Regions from separate parts of the Rhizobium acidisoli genome, predicted to be linked through region 1. Evidence: riboswitches for the same ligand, from Rfam matches in the RefSeq annotation. Region 1 holds a riboswitch; the other holds the start of a gene.

Region 1 (7,855 bases):
CAAGATCAAGGGCGTGCTGAAAGGCTTCACCGCCGAGGAGATCGAGGCCAGCCAGGAAGATGGCGAAATCGCAGTCACCTGCGAATTCTGCTCGACCACCTACCGCTTCGAGCCGGCCGAACTTCAGCCGGCCGAATAGGCTGGGTTGAGCAGGCACAGAACAAATACAAAAGATTAGCGATGATGCAGCACGGTGACTCGACTTTTGGTAGTCACTGTGCACCTATTATCTCAGCTGGTTCTTTGGGGATGGGGCCTCAATGCGTCTTTTGTATTTTGTACTCGCATGCATCGCTGCGGCACCGGGAATTGCCTTGGCTGACGAGACCATCAAATGGAAAGAGGTCGGCGGCTGGAGCGTGGCTCTCGACCCGACCTTAGGCAATGGCTGCTTCGTGTTGACGTCCTTTGATGACGGCACCATTTTCCGTCTTGGCTTCAATTACACAAAGAAGGAAAGCCCTTTTTACATTCTGCTCGGAAATTCAAACTGGAAATCCTTGGAAAGCGGCAAGCAATATCCCGTCGAACTCTCTTTGGACCGCTCGAAATGGACGGCCCAGGCGACCGGTCTGGATATTGATGGCCTCAAATCATTATGGATCGATTTCAAGGATGCCGGTTTGGTTGAGGAGTTCGCGCGTAAACTGAGTTTTCGCGCCAGCTTTAACGGAAAAGAGATCGTCGCCCTCAGTTTGAAAAATTCCGTGAAGGCAACGGATGAGCTGCTCGCCTGCCAAAAGGCGGTCAACGCTGCCGTTGCGCAAAAGCCAGCGCCACCACAATCAAAAGACCCGTTCGAAGCCAATCCGGGTACCCAGGCCTCGGATCCGTTTGACCTTTAGTCGATTGTTGACTGGTCAAGCCCGAGGATCCACGGCCGGGGGTATTGCATCCACGCGCAGTACTTGCCGCATGGGTCCTCGGGTCAAGCCCGAGGACGACGGAGGGTAGGGAGAAACGAGCGGCAAGAGGCGGGACGTCTCGGAATTCCAGCAAAATGCGCAAACGATTTTGCGCGAAAAGCATGTAGAGCACTCCCCCTTCCAACAAAACCGCTGCACACTTTTGATGAATTTGCTTTCGGCCTCTCGCCTCTTGCCGGTCGTTCTCCCCACCCTCCGTCATCCCAGGGCTTGACCCGAGGATCCATGCGGCAAGCACGGCGTTCGTGTTCGCACTGACGAAGCGCTAATTAAGCACGCGCAGCAGCCCCGGTGAATCCAGCGAGAAGGCGGGGATGTCGACATCGAACATCTCGCCTTCATCCGTTTCCATCTGGTAATGGCCGAACATCAGGCCGGAGGGCGTGTCGAGCGGGCAGCCGGAGGAATATTCGTAGGTGTCGCCGGGGCTGAGCCGCGGCTGTTCGCCGACGACGCCGGGGCCGGTCACCTCGTCCACCTGTCCGTTCTGGTCGGTGATATTCCAGTAGCGGTTGACCAGGCGAACGGCGATGGCGGAATTGTTGCTGATGACAATCCGGTAACCCCAGACATAGCGATCGTCTTCCGGATCGGATTGCTCCTCCAGATAGAATGGTTCGACGACGACTTCGATATCTTTTGTGAGGGCGCGATACATGCCTTGCACCTTAGTCAAGATATGTTACCCGTATCTTATAAGAGGCGCTGTCCGTCAAGAAACGGAACGTTGATCGTGACTAAAACGGTCCTGATCCAAGCTGTTTCGATCGTTAAGCCTAATTGACAGTGTTAATTTCACTTCCGAACGCCGGCGCCGCCGAACTTGTTCCCCGGCCGGACCGCAGTGAGGTCCGGCCTATACCAACGTGGCGTGCCGAACCCCGGAGGGGTCCGGCTGCCATGGGTGCGATCAGGCCGAGACCTTGGCAAGCGCCTTGGCGAAATCCTCGATCAGGTCGTCGGTATCCTCGATGCCGGCCGAAAGGCGGACCGTGCCCGGGGAGATGCCGAGTTCGGCGCGCGCCTCTTCCGTCAGGTTCTTGTGCGTCGTCGTTGCCGGATGGGTGATCAGGCTCTTGCTGTCGCCGAGATTGTTGGAAATCTTGACGATATCGAGCGCGTTCTGCAGCGCGAAGGCCGCCTCCTTGCCGCCCTTCAATTCGAAGGCGACGAGGGTCGAGCCGCCGGTCATCTGCTTGGCGATGATGTCGGCCTGCGGATGGTCCTTGCGGCCGGGGTAGATTACCTTGGCGACCTTGCTCTGCTCGGCGAGGAAATCGGCGATCTTCGCCGCATTCCCGGTCTGCTGCTTGACGCGCAGCGGCAGCGTCTCGATGCCCTTCAGCAGCGTCCAGGCATTGAACGGCGACATGGCCGGGCCGGTGTGGCGGAAATAGTCGTGCAGGTTCTCGTCGATCCAGTCCTTGTCTGATAGTACGACGCCGCCGAGGCAGCGGCCCTGGCCGTCGATATGCTTGGTGGCGGAATAGACGACGATATGGGCGCCGAGTTCCAGCGGCTTCTGGAAGAGTGGCGTCGCAAAGACGTTGTCGACGACGACCTTGGCGCCGATCTGGTTGGCGAGCTTGGCGACGCCTGCGATATCGACCACCTCGAGCGTCGGGTTGGTCGGGCTTTCCAGGAAGAACACCTTGGTGTTCGGCCGGATTGCCTTTTCCCAGTTGGCAAGATCCCGGCCGTCGACCAGCGTGCACTCGACGCCATATTTCGGCGCCAATGTTTCCACCACCCAGCGGCAGGAGCCGAAAAGGGCGCGTGCGGCGACGATGTGATCTCCGGCTTTGACCTGGCAGAGGATGGCCGCGCCGACCGCCGCCATGCCGGACGCGGTGGCGCGGGCGTCTTCGGCGCCTTCGAGCATGCACATGCGCTTTTCGAACATGTCGTTGGTCGGGCTGCCGTAGCGGGCGTAGATGTAACCGTCAGTCTCGCCCTTGAAGCGGGCTTCGGCCGCTTCCGACGTCTCGTAGACGAAGCCCTGCGTGAGATAGATTGCCTCGGATGTTTCGCCATATTGCGAACGCAAGGTTCCGCCGTGGACGAGTTGGGTTGCCGGGCGCCAGGTCTTGCTCATGCCATCACCTTCACATAACAAAAAAACCGGCCGCAAAAGCAGACCGGTTTCAACCCGGTCTTTTTAGCCACTTGTTTAACGTGGCTGCAAGCCGACCGGCCAAATCACCACGGGATAATTCTGCAATACTGCTGTTAGCTGCTTGCGTCAATTCCCCGTATTTGGTTTTGTCGGCGGCAAATGATGGATGGGGCATGATGGCTCGTGAAACGGGAATTCTGGCGGACCGCGCGATCTCGGCGCTGTTCGAAACGGGGCGGCTGATCTCCGAGCGCGAGCTGGACCGCGACCAGATCCAGCCGGCAAGCCTTGATCTGCGCTTGGGCGCCAAGGCTTTTCGCGTGCGCGCCAGCTTCATGCCCGGCCCCTCGCATCTGGTGTCGGACAAGCTCGACCGGCTAAGCCTGCATGTGATCGACCTTTCCGAAGGCGCGGTGCTCGAAACCGGCTGCGTCTATATCGTGCCGCTGATGGAGAGCTTGGCGCTGCCGGCCGACATGTCGGCCTCGGCCAATCCGAAGAGCTCGACCGGCCGACTGGACATTTTCACCCGCGTCATCACCGATTACGCCCAGGAATTCGACAAGATCCCAGCAGGCTATGCCGGCCCGCTCTATCTCGAAATCAGCCCGCGCACGTTCCCGATCGTCGTGCGCCGCGGCTCGCGCCTGTCGCAGATCCGCTTCCGCGTCGGCCAGGCCCTGCTCGGCGAGCCGGAACTGTTGAAGCTGCATGAAAGCGAAACGCTGGTCGCCAGCAAGCAGCCGAACGTATCGGGCGGCGGCATCGCGCTGTCGATCGACCTCGCCGGAGATGAAGACGGGCTGATCGGCTATCGCGGCAAGCACCACACCGCCGTCGTCGATGTCGATAAGAAAGCTCAGCACGATATCTTCGACTTCTGGGAACCGCTCTATAGCCGCGGCCGCAACGAACTGATCCTCGATCCCGATGAGTTCTATATCCTCGTCTCGCGCGAGGCCGTGCATGTGCCGCCCGATTATGCCGCCGAAATGACCCCCTTCGACCCATTGGTCGGCGAATTCCGCGTCCATTACGCCGGCTTCTTCGATCCGGGCTTCGGCCACGCACCGGCCGGCGGCCGCGGCAGCCGCGCCGTGCTCGAAGTGCGCAGCCACGAAGTGCCCTTCATCCTCGAAGACGGCCAGATCGTCGGCCGCCTCGTCTACGAACACATGCAGGAAAAACCGACCAGCCTCTACGGCTCCGGCCTCGGCTCCAACTACCAGGCCCAGGGCCTCAAACTCTCGAAGCATTTTCGCATCTGAGGGCTGCGCAAGAGCATGATGCCGAAAAGTGTGAGCGGTTTTCGGGCGACATCATGCTCTAACTCTTTAATCTAGGGGCGACTTGACAGCGGCCCCATCTGTTGGAAATCTCGCATCATCGCGGGTGTAGCTCAATGGTAGAGCAGCAGCTTCCCAAGCTGAATACGAGGGTTCGATTCCCTTCACCCGCTCCAACTGCTTCAATAACTTAAGTATGTCTGGCTTTCATTCGTGCGATTCGATGCTAGATGTTCAACCTCGGCGATTTTACTAGTTGTTTCAAGTCCATCGCCGCGGCTGTACTTTTTTTGTCGTCCCCACTGTCGTATAAGTAGCGAGATTGCTCGTCACGACACCTGCAGCCTGCCTCCATTGAACACTGCGGCTCGGATTGTGTCAGAAAAAGGAAGCTACCTAGAGCTTTTCGTTCGGCCTTCTTGACGATGTGCCTGAACAAGCTTCTCCCCGCCAGTCAATTCTTGAAGACGTCGATTTTCAGAAGGAAGCCTCATCAGGATTGATGTCACGCATCAGCTTAGTGAGAGGATTCCAGAAAGAATAGCTCCAGTCCTGTCCGGTAGCTTGCACTTGCTCATGGGGTATCATTCCCGAAGTGCCGTTGCCAGAATCGTAGCTATAGACAAGTATCTCGGTGCCGGCAAAATTCACCATCATTGGCGCGATCAAGGTTCGTTCGAAAAGGACATTATTCTGTAGGACCGATACCACGCTTCCGGGGGAGTAGATGAGAAATTCGCCTTCCGCCGGGACCAACTGTTCGGCCGGCCCCGGCGAACCGATTTCAAGGCCACTCACCCACGTTCCCAGTTTCGTGGCGATCTCGGGTGATACCGCAGCGTGATCACCGGCAAGCTCCGCTGCCTTGACCAGCCTATCGATGTACCCGGCAAGCTCGTTGTAGAGTGGTTCTGTCAGGCGAAGGCCGCCATAAATGCTGTCGTAAATCACGATTGTATCCGCGGCGCGGGATGGCGTGCCATTCTTGTAGATCGCGATGTGGGTCGATGCGGAATCTACGTCGTTAGGAGACACGCTCTTTTCGCGTTTCAGCAAATCGGTAAGGGTTTCGGCTACAAGCGCGCGATTGCGAGCCTGTTCGCCGCTTCCGGAAAACCATGGCTCATCGATCTTGATTACGATACCAGTGGTACGGAAATCTCGCTGTTTACGCGACATGGCGGGATTTTTCTGACGCAGATCTTTGTAAAGATAGGTGTTCTTCCCTATCCGATACCCTTCGACCGACTCATTAACCTGGAGAAATACCTCGGCCACGAGGCTCGATCCGTTGCTCATAATACGTCCGGAAACGACGTCGTCTATGCCGATCCCGATATTCACGGTCTTCCTGAGCATAGGCTTGGTTGGCGGCGACTTCTTCGCGTCGTCCACCCGTATTGACCGATCAAACGAGGTGCTTCTCCATTCCAGGATATGGAGCGAGTTCCTGAAATGATAGTACGTAGCTCCCGGATAGGCTTCCCGGATAGCTTGGTTGAGCGCGATGCTTCCAATTTCCTCGGTGGGTCCTGATTTTCGGCGGATGGAGTAGTTCGCTTCGCCTACCTGCCGAAGAGGGTAATTGAGATGCGGAGAGTCGGCACCCAGCTGGGCCACAAAATCATATTCCTTCGAGCGGCGCACGCCTGGCTTGGCGAGCTTGAATATCTCCTGGAAACTTGCGGGCCAGATGACCCCTGGCGGCGGCTGGCTGGTCTCGGCGCCGAGATTTTCGCTCTCCTCAAGCAGACATCGCGCTTGTGCAAACTGGATAAATCGGTTGTCCAGATAGAGGTGGGATGGCTCAACCGAACCGGCATAATAGTCCTCAAACGTTGACCCAAGGCTTGTGAAGGCATGCCTGGGAGCGATCAAACCAAAGATGCCGGGGCCCGCGCGACCAACCCGACCTAATCGTTGCCTGAAAGCCTTACGGGACTGCGGCACGCCCATGTTGAGACCGACGGAAAAGCCCGCGATGTCGATGCCGAGCTCAAGCGCGGAGGTGGACACAACTCCCTTTAGTTTCCCGACCCTGAGACTTTTCTCAATATGCTCTCGGTCTCGCGCTTCGTAGCCACTGCGGTAGGGGAGTACCTGGTCGTCATCAATCGCGTTAGCCACACGTTCAACGCCCTGGCGAGAGTCGTGGAACGCTATGAATGAACCGCTATCTGTTTGCTTGGATATTCGCTGGCAGATGTCAGCGAGCACGCTTTCGCTCGCCCCTCCCGGTGCTGGACCTTCGATATGTAGAAGAGTACGGCCATGAGACGGAGACCCATCGTCCGCCTCTCCAACCGTCACGAACGGCCAACCCGTTAGAGCCTCCAGGTGACTGGAAGGATCAAGGATGGTCGCGGTGGCGGCGATGATCTGCAAACGTTTATTGATGTTCTTGTCCTTGCAAGCCCTCCGACGCGCTGTAAGCAGCCTTCGAACGAGATATGCGACGTTGCTTCCGAAAACGGACTCGTAGGCGTGCGCCTCATCCAAAACTAGATAGCGGATCGCGCACAGGAGATCGCGGACTGACGGCGAGGAGACCTGCCTCATAAGCCAAGCATGGATGGCATCCGGCGTTGCTAGGATAATCTTCGCGGACTTGACCGCTTCCGAGCGATCGTCCGTCTGCACGTGTCCATGTATTTCGGCGATTGTGTTGGGTGGCAATGAAAGCTCATCCGCCATTTGCCTCCAGCGGTTTGCCTGATCCGACAGAAGGGCCTTGAGAGGGTATAGGACGATCGTCTTGCCACCCTTGGTCATCAGTTCGTGAAAAGCGGCCACCTGGAATATCAAGGATTTTCCTGAAGCCGTGCCTGTCGCGATAGCGATGTTTTCGCCTTCTGCAATTTGTTCTAACGCAAGGCTCTGGTGAGACCACAAGGTTTTGGAAGAGCCGGACCTCTTCTCCAGCCACTGCCGCATTGGACCGCTTAAGTAGACGTCGGGCACTGCTGCTCGCCGTTCGTTTCGGGCAGGGATCGTGATCGTTTCAACGATCGAAAGATCTCCATCGGAGATCAGATCGAGGAAGGCGGCATGAACGTTTGTCACTTTGTTTTTCCCCAAGAGGATGGTTTAGCGTTGGTCGAGGCTTTGGACGGTCCAATCGTGGTTTTCTTGAGCTGCCGCTCAAACGCGGAGCCTTGATCTCGAAGTCGAGATAGCTGTGCGGAAAGAGCTTCGATTTGATTGGCATCGATTCTCATGATCACGGCGGTGCCATTCCAAGCGAACGGTGAAATCATTTCATCGTCGTTCGTTTTCGTGAGCATTTTCGCGCCGCTGATCAGGAAGAAGGCACCCCCGACTGCGCTCAGGTTGGCAGTCATGAACAGCCCATATCCACTGTTGGCCCATTCATCGTGCCGCTTCGATTTTTTCCAGGCCTTAGAGGAAACTCCAGGCAAGATGCTGTTCCGTAGTGCGACTTCGTCGTCTGAGATAAATAGGTTCGGATTCTCCTGCAGGGACCTAGCGAGACCTATTCCGTGGTCGGCCACAACCAGCTCGACCAC
Region 2 (7,855 bases), 760 kb from region 1:
CTGCTCGTCAACGGCGAGCAGCGTCATGTCACCGGGTATATGAAGGAATTCCTGTTCCAGCCGGAGCAAGCACGCACGCCGATCAGAAGCCTCTCCGGCGGCGAGCGCGCGAGGCTGATGCTGGCGCGTATTCTCTCGCGCCCGGCGAACCTGTTGATCCTCGACGAACCGACCAACGATCTCGATATCGAAACACTCGATCTGCTGCAGGAGATCGTCGCCGGTTTTCCCGGCACCGTCATTCTCGTCAGCCACGACCGTGATTTCCTCGACCGCACCGTGACCTCGACGATTGCACCCGCCGTGCCGGACGCCCCGGATGGCCGCTGGATCGAATATGCCGGCGGCTATTCCGACATGCTTGCGCAGCGCAAGGGCGCGATCGACGAGCGCAAGCGGGCCGAGAAGGCTGCGGAGAAGCCGAAGACCCAGGAGGCGGCACCTTCCGGCGGAGGCTCGAAGAGCAAGCTCTCCTTCAAGCAGAAATTCGCGTTGGACAATTTGCCGAAGGAGATGGCGAAAGCCGAAGCCGAGATCGCCAAACGCGAACAGGTCATGGCCGATCCCAACCTCTTTACGCGCGATGCCGCTGCCTTCAACCGGCTTGCCAGCGAAATGGAGAAGCTGCGGGCCAGCCTCACCAAAATGGAAGAGGAGTGGCTGGAGCTCGAAATGCTGCGGGAAGAGTTGGAAGGCTGAGGCTTTCCAACTCCACCCGCCTCACCTTTCCTTGATTGGCCAGTCTGCCGTTGCGCGGCATAAGGTGCCGTCCGGCAGAACATCCAAGTGTTGCAGCCTCCGTTGTGCGTCTGAAAAGACGCGCGGCGCTGTAGGGATATGCCGATCGCAATGGCGACAAGGAAAACTCATATGTCCCGCAAGCCTCATTCCAGAATTTTCACGCTACTTGCCGCCGGCGGCCTCGCCGCGCTTGCCGCATCGCAGGCCGCACGGGCACAGGATGGCAACCGCATTCGGGTTCGCGGTGCCATTGAAAGCTTCGGCGGCGATAGTCTCGTCGTCAAGACGCGCGAAGGCGGCGATGCGACGATCACGCTGAAAGCCGGCTGGAAAGTCGGCGGCATCAAAAAAGCGTCGGTCGAGGATATCAAGCCCGGCGATTTCGTCGGTGTTGCCTCGCTCCCGAAAGGCAGCGGCTCGGATGGGGCGATCGAGGTGCTGATCTTTCCGGTGTCGATGAAGGGAACCGGCGAGGGCAACCGCCCCTGGGGTGCGCAGCCGAACAGCCAGATGACCAACGCGACTGTCAGCAACGCCGTCAAATCCGTCGACGGCCATACGATCACGCTGGCCTATCAGGGCAAGGAAAAGACGATCACCATCGCCGATACGACACCGATCGTGACCTTGGCGCCGGCGACCAAGGACGATCTGAAGGCTGGCGCCGGCGTCATCGTCACCGGCGAGAAAGCGGCGGACGGCAGCATTTCGGCCAGCCAAGTGGCCGTCGGCCTCAACGGAATCACGCCGCCGATGTGACCATACGTGAAATTCGAAGGGAAGTAGCGTCTGTCGGCGCGGCGCTCTACAGCGCCGGCGCGGGCATGGCGGCGGCACCCGTGGCGGCGCTGGCGCCGGTACGGGTTACTTGCTGCTGTTGCTGCTGCGGTTCCTCGGATTTTGCCGGCAGCGCCTGCAGATGCAGCACGCGCGGCTTCAATGCCTCGAGATAGGCCTCGGAACGGCCGATATAGATCATGCCGCTTTCCGGCATGGAGGTGAGCAGTCCGGCCATCGTTTCCTGCCATTCCGGCTCCATGCCCTCAAGCACTTCGTCGAAAATGATCCAGCGCGGACGGGCGAGAAGCAGGCGGGCGAAGCCGATTGCCTTCTGTTCGTCGCTGTCGAGCAGTTTGTCCCAGCGGGCGCGGGTATCGAGCCTTGATATCAGCGAATGCAGGCCGGCCTTGTCGAGGGCTGCGTCGACGGCGGCTTTCTCATAGGCATCGGGGCTTTCGGGGAAGGCCAGCGCCTCACGCAGCGTGCCGCCGGGAATATAGGCGATCTGTGGGACGAACAGCATGTCGTCGACCGGCGGCAGGCCCATTGTGCCGCTGCCGCACGGCCAGAGGCCGGCCATCGCCTGGAAGAGCAGCTTGCGGTTGACGCTGTGATCGCCGTTGATCATGATCTTTTCGCCTGATTTGATCACGACATCGGTTTCGCGCAGGCGGAAGCCGCCGCATTCGTCGATCTCTTCACCGATCTTGGCGACGATCACCACATCCTTCAAAGTCAACGTGTCGGGCGCGGTGTTTTCATAGGCGATGCCGTCCTTCAGGGCGAATTCCTCTTCCATGTCGAGCAGCGCCTGGCGGAAATCGGTGACGCGCATCAGCGTGGCGCGCCATTCGGCGATCGGACCGAAATTGGCGACATACCAGCGTAGCGCGGTGTTGACCTGGTTGAAGGCGCCGACCGACATCATCAGCTGACCAAGCGTGAGGCCGCCGGAGAAATAGGCGGGCGCGGCGACGATGATCGGAATGACGATGACCAGCCAGCCGTAGCCGGCCGAAACCCAGGTGAGGTTGGTATTGGCCATGGCGAGCCGCTTGACGACCCTCAGCACCGAGCTGATGTCGGTGTTGATGCGCCGGCGTTCGTTCTCCTCGCCGCGGGCAACGGTGATTGCCGGCATGTTCTCGTTGGCATGCATCAGCGTGAAGCGAAGCTCAGCCTCCTTCGAGAAGCGGTCCGCATTGAGCTTCACCAGCTTGCGGCCGACGACCTGGCTTAGCACCGAGGCGGAGGCGGCGTAGAAAATCGCCGCCCAGACCATGTAGCCGGGAATGGAGAAGCTGTGGCCGCTGATGTGGAAGATGAAGCCGCTGGAAAGCTCCCAGAGCACGCCGATGAAGCTTACAAGAAGAATGGTCGACTGCAGCAGGCCGAGAACGAGCCCTGTCGTGCTTTCGGCGAGATTGCGGGAATCCTCGTGCAGGCGCTGGTCCGGATTGACGCCGATCAGGCCGCTGGAGGCGAGCCGCAGCGCCCGCTTGCGCTTCAGCCACTGATCGACGAGGTCGCGCGACAGGCCCTCGCGCATATAGAGCGCGGTCATCTGATTCAGCCATGCCTGCAGCACGTTGAGCAGCAGCAGCGTACCGGCGATCATCGCGAAGATTTCGAGCTGGTGGAAGAATTCACCGAGGTCGCGGCGCTCCAGCGAATCGTAGAAGGGAGCATTCCACTTATTGAGGATGACCTGGCCGTAGGACGTCGCCAGGATGACGAGGATCAGCACGGTCGCCAGAAACAGCACCTTGCCACGCACTTGCGAATTCCAGAATGCTGAGAACATCACCCCGAGGCGGTCAGTCAGGCTGAGATCATAGCCTACCCTATCCTGCCTTCGGATGCCCGGCCTCCCCTCGGTCTTATCTGCCATCACGCTTTTCCAACATCGCCCATGCTTACCATTATTAACATGGTGGCGTTACCGGTCTATCAACAGATTCTATCAGTCATTAAACTGTGATGATGCTTGCATGAGTCGCTCCCGCATGCATTCGGCAGTTGATTCGTGGCTCGACTGGGTCTATTTAAGCGTTCCGTGGTGATTTGGCCGGCCGGCTTGCAGCCACGTTAAAAAATTCGCTAAAGGGCCGCGTGCGGACCGGTAGCGATTTTTTTCGCCGCCGGTTTTTTGCTTTTTGATCGAGTGACCGCAATGCCCATCAAGATTCCCGACACGCTGCCCGCCTTTGAAACCCTCGTTCAAGAGGGTGTGCGGGTGATGACCGAAACGCTGGCGATTCGTCAGGATATCCGTCCGCTGCAGATCGGGCTGCTCAACTTGATGCCGAACAAGATCAAGACCGAATTGCAGATGGCCCGCCTTGTCGGCGCCTCGCCGCTGCAGGTCGAGCTGTCGCTGATCCGCATCGGCGGCCACAAGGCGAAGAATACCTCCGAAGATCACCTGCTTGCCTTCTACCAGACCTGGGAGGAGGTGAAGCACCGCAAATTCGACGGCTTCATCATCACCGGGGCGCCGATCGAGTTATTGCCCTACGAGGACGTGACCTATTGGCCGGAGATGCAGGAAATTCTCGACTGGACGGAAACGAATGTGCATTCGACGATGAACGTCTGCTGGGGCGCGATGGCGGCGATCTATCATTTCCACGGCGTGCCGAAATACGAGCTGAAGGAGAAGGCGTTCGGCGTCTATCGCCACCGCAACCTGAAGCCCTCGTCCATCTATCTCAACGGCTTTTCCGACAATTTCGAGGTGCCGGTGTCGCGCTGGACCGAGGTGCGCCGCGACGATATCGAGAAATCGGACAAGCTGGAGATCCTGATGGAATCCAGCGAGATGGGCGTCTGCCTCGTGCACGAGAAGCGGGGCCGGCGGCTCTATATGTTCAACCACGTCGAATATGATTCCACCTCGCTGTCCGACGAGTATTTCCGCGACGTCAATACCGGCGTGCCGATCAAGATGCCGCACAATTATTTCCCGCATAATGATCCGGCGCTTGCGCCGCAGAACCGCTGGCGCAGCCATGCGCATCTTTTGTTCGGCAACTGGATCAACGAGATCTACCAGACGACGCCGTTTGATGTAGAGGAGATCGGAATGGATCTGTGAGGGCACCCCTTTCTGATCTTGGCCGGTTGCGGTTTGGAACAAATGCGGGCAGGTTCCGGTCGGGATGCTAGATATCAAACGGACGGTCGATCATGTCGGATAAGTTGGAACGGGAAGTTTTCGGGCAGACCAAGGCGGGCGAGACCGTTTATCGCGTCGTCATCAGGGGCGGCGGGCTGACGGCCAAGATCATTAGCTGGGGCGCGGTCATCCAGGATCTGCGCCTGGAAGGGCATGACGCGCCGCTGCAGCTCGGCTTTGAGGATTTTGACAGCTACCCGCTCTATTCGGCTTATTTCGGCGCGACGCCCGGCCGCTGTGCCAACCGTGTCGGCGGCGGCGCCTTTACGCTCGACGGCAAGGACCACCAGCTCGAGCTGAACGAAAACGGCGTGACGCATCTGCATGGCGGCAGCGACAATATCGCCAAACGCAACTGGACGATCGTCGAGCATGATGTCGACCGCGTGGTGCTGAAGATCGTCGATCCCGATGGTCGTGCCGGCTATCCCGGCAATTGCACCATCCAGGCAACCTTCTGGGTGCACGGCAACGGCGAACTGTCGGTGACCTACGAATCCACAAGCGACCAGCCGACGCTCGCCAATGTCTGCCAGCATGCCTATTTCAATCTCGATGGCCGCGAGGATGCGCTCGGCCACGACATCATGATCGCTGCCGATCACTATCTGCCGACCGACGAGAAACAGGTGCCGACCGGCGAGATCCGGTCTGTCGCCGGCACGGAATTCGATTTCCGCGAGATGGCGCCGATGAAGCGTTTCGCCGGCAGCGAACAGATGCTGTACGACCATAATTTCTGCCTGTCCGGCGAACGCACCGCCAAGCGTAGCGTCGCGCTCGCCCGCAGCCTCTATTCCGGCGTGTCGCTTGAGGTGCGCAGCACCGAGCCGGGTGTGCAGTTCTATGCCGGCTTCAAGCTGAATACCGATGCTCCCGGCCTTGGCGGGCGCAAATACGGTCCCTTCGCCGGCTTCTGCCTGGAGACGCAGGTCTGGCCGGATGCCATCAATCACCAGGGTTTCCCGAATGCGGTGCTGCGCCCCGGCGAAGTGCTGCGTCAGGAAACGGATTATATCTTCACCAAGAGCTGAGCGTCTTTTTCGAGACGCGGCGCCGGACCTACGGCTGTCAAATTCTATCGCTATGAAAACCTCTTCGGCCCGCGCCGGGGAGGTTTTTTCTCGCTTGCCGGTAATTCTATCTTGCCGATTGGTTCTAAATAGGTTCTATTGTGTGTCCATGGATAGAACCAGTCTGATAGCGGAGCTCAACGGCCGCGGCCTGCGCGATGCGGCGCTGACCGGGCCGCTCTACAAGCGGCTGGCGCAGACGCTGACCGGCCTTATTCAGGAAGGATTGCTGAAGCCCGGCACGGCGCTGCCGGGGGAGCGCGACCTTGCCGAGGCCTTGAAGCTCGGCCGCGTCACCGTACGCACCGCCTATCGCGATCTGATGGCATCCGGCGCACTGGAATCGCGCCACGGAAGCGGTACTTTCGTATCGAGCAAGGTGGAGCGCATGGAGCAGTCGCTCTGGCGGCTTTCCTCCTTCTCCGCCGACATGCGCTCGCGCGGGCGTCAACCGGCTGCAAAGATCTTGTCACGGACGGTCAATACGCCGTCGCCGGACGAATCCTTCCTGCTCGGGCTTGGCGGCGACGAGCCGGTGCTCAGGCTCGACCGGCTGCGTCTCGCCGACGGCCTGCCGCTGGCGATCGAACGCGCCGTGGTGCCGATCAAGTTTTTAGGCGACGATGCCGGCGGCGAGGGATCGCTCTATGATGCGCTGACCGCCAACGGCCACAGGCCGGTGCGGGCGCTGCAGCGGCTGACCGCGGTGACGCTTGACCCGTCCTCCGCGGCGATCCTGAACGTCGATGCCGGCGCGCCAGCTCTGCTGATCGAACGCGTCTCGCGCCTGGAAGACCAGCGCGTCGTTGAATACACCCGCTCGCATTATCGCGGCGATGCCTATGATTTCGTTGCCGAATTGAGAATCGGAGATGACCTATGAGTGAGAACCAGTCGCTGATGCTTCAAGAAGCGGGCCAATCGCCGGAGGTGGTGGCCACGCTTCTCGAAAAGGAAAAACCGGTCTTTGCCGAGATCGCCCGGCTGTTTTCGTCCGCCCGCCCGAGCGTGGTGACGACGGCGGCGCGCGGCTCCTCGGACCACGCCGCCACCTTCTTCAAATATCTTTTCGAGATCACCTGCGGCGTCCCGGTCGCATCGGTCGGCCCGTCGATCGCTTCGGTCTACGGCGCTGCTCTCCATCTGAAGGGCGGCGTTCATTTCACCGTCTCGCAGTCGGGCGCCAGCCCGGATATCGTCGCATTGCAGGATGCGGCCAAGAAGGGTGGGGCGACGACGATCGCCGTCGTCAACGTCACCGACAGCCCGCTGGCGAAACAGGCCGATATCGTTCTCGGCCTCAATGCCGGTGCGGAAAAGAGCGTCGCGGCGACGAAATCCTTCATCGCTTCGGTCGCCGCGCTTTCCGGGGTGACGGCTGCGATCGGCGGCGCGTCCGAGCTGCAGGCCGCACTCGGCAAACTGCCGGAAGCGCTTTCGGCCACCGCCGGGATCGACACGGCGGCAGCCGAAGAGGTGCTCTTCAACGCGACCTCGCTCTATACCGCCGGCCGCGGCCCGGCCTTCGCGATCGCGCTCGAAGCGGCGCTGAAGGCCAAGGAAACGTCCGGCCTGCATGCCGAAGCCTTCTCGCTGGCGGAACTGATGCACGGTCCGATGCGGCTGGTGCAGCCGGGCTTTCCGATCGTCGCCTTTGCGCCCGACGATGCGGCCTTCGCCAATAACGGCCAGGCGCTGGAGCGTCTGCAGAAGCTCGGCGCCACCACTGTCGGTTTCTCTACGCAGCCGCTTTCCGGCGTCAATCTGCGCGTGCCGACGACCGGCAACGGCCTGGTCGATCCCCTGGTGTCGCTGCTCGTCTATTACCGGCTGATCGAGTCGGTCACGCGCCGCAAGGGCTTCGATCCCGACAGGCCGGCAAACCTGCTCAAGGTGACGGAGACGGTCTGATGGCCCGCAAGATCTTCGTCGGCGCGCGCATCTTCGATGGCGAGCGTTTCCATGACGACAAGGCGCTCATCGTTGCCGATGGACGGGTCGAAGCGATCGCTGCTGGAAACGATCTGCCGGATGGCGAGAGGGTGACGCTTTCCGGCGGCGTGCTGTCGGCCGGCTTCATCGA

Evidence for each region. Region 1 has a riboswitch for S-adenosylmethionine ahead of CO657_RS00910 (O-succinylhomoserine sulfhydrylase). Riboswitches for the same ligand answer to the same signal wherever they lie in the genome.
Region 2: another riboswitch for S-adenosylmethionine. It lies ahead of metA (homoserine O-acetyltransferase MetA); the one in region 1 lies ahead of CO657_RS00910 (O-succinylhomoserine sulfhydrylase).

What each region holds. Positions count from the first base shown of each region.
Region 1 is NZ_CP034998.1:175,843-183,697, forward strand. Features, by position in the region: gene CO657_RS00895 (Hsp33 family molecular chaperone) at 1-139, shown strand, start outside; gene CO657_RS00900 (hypothetical protein) at 261-845, shown strand; gene apaG (Co2+/Mg2+ efflux protein ApaG) at 1,192-1,584, opposite strand; gene CO657_RS00910 (O-succinylhomoserine sulfhydrylase) at 1,837-3,021, opposite strand; SAM riboswitch at 3,064-3,142, opposite strand; gene CO657_RS00915 (2'-deoxycytidine 5'-triphosphate deaminase) at 3,216-4,310, shown strand; tRNA gene CO657_RS00920 (tRNA-Gly) at 4,431-4,504, shown strand; gene CO657_RS00925 (DEAD/DEAH box helicase) at 4,806-7,391, opposite strand; gene CO657_RS00930 (ATP-binding protein) at 7,388-7,855, opposite strand, start outside.
Region 2 is NZ_CP034998.1:3,984,771-3,992,625, reverse strand. Features, by position in the region: gene CO657_RS19485 (ABC-F family ATP-binding cassette domain-containing protein) at 1-699, shown strand, start outside; gene CO657_RS19480 (hypothetical protein) at 871-1,500, shown strand; gene CO657_RS19475 (ABC transporter ATP-binding protein/permease) at 1,547-3,412, opposite strand; SAM riboswitch at 3,568-3,645, shown strand; gene metA (homoserine O-acetyltransferase MetA) at 3,695-4,618, shown strand; gene CO657_RS19465 (aldose epimerase family protein) at 4,711-5,733, shown strand; gene CO657_RS19460 (GntR family transcriptional regulator) at 5,882-6,655, shown strand; gene CO657_RS19455 (SIS domain-containing protein) at 6,652-7,683, shown strand; gene nagA (N-acetylglucosamine-6-phosphate deacetylase) at 7,683-7,855, shown strand, end outside.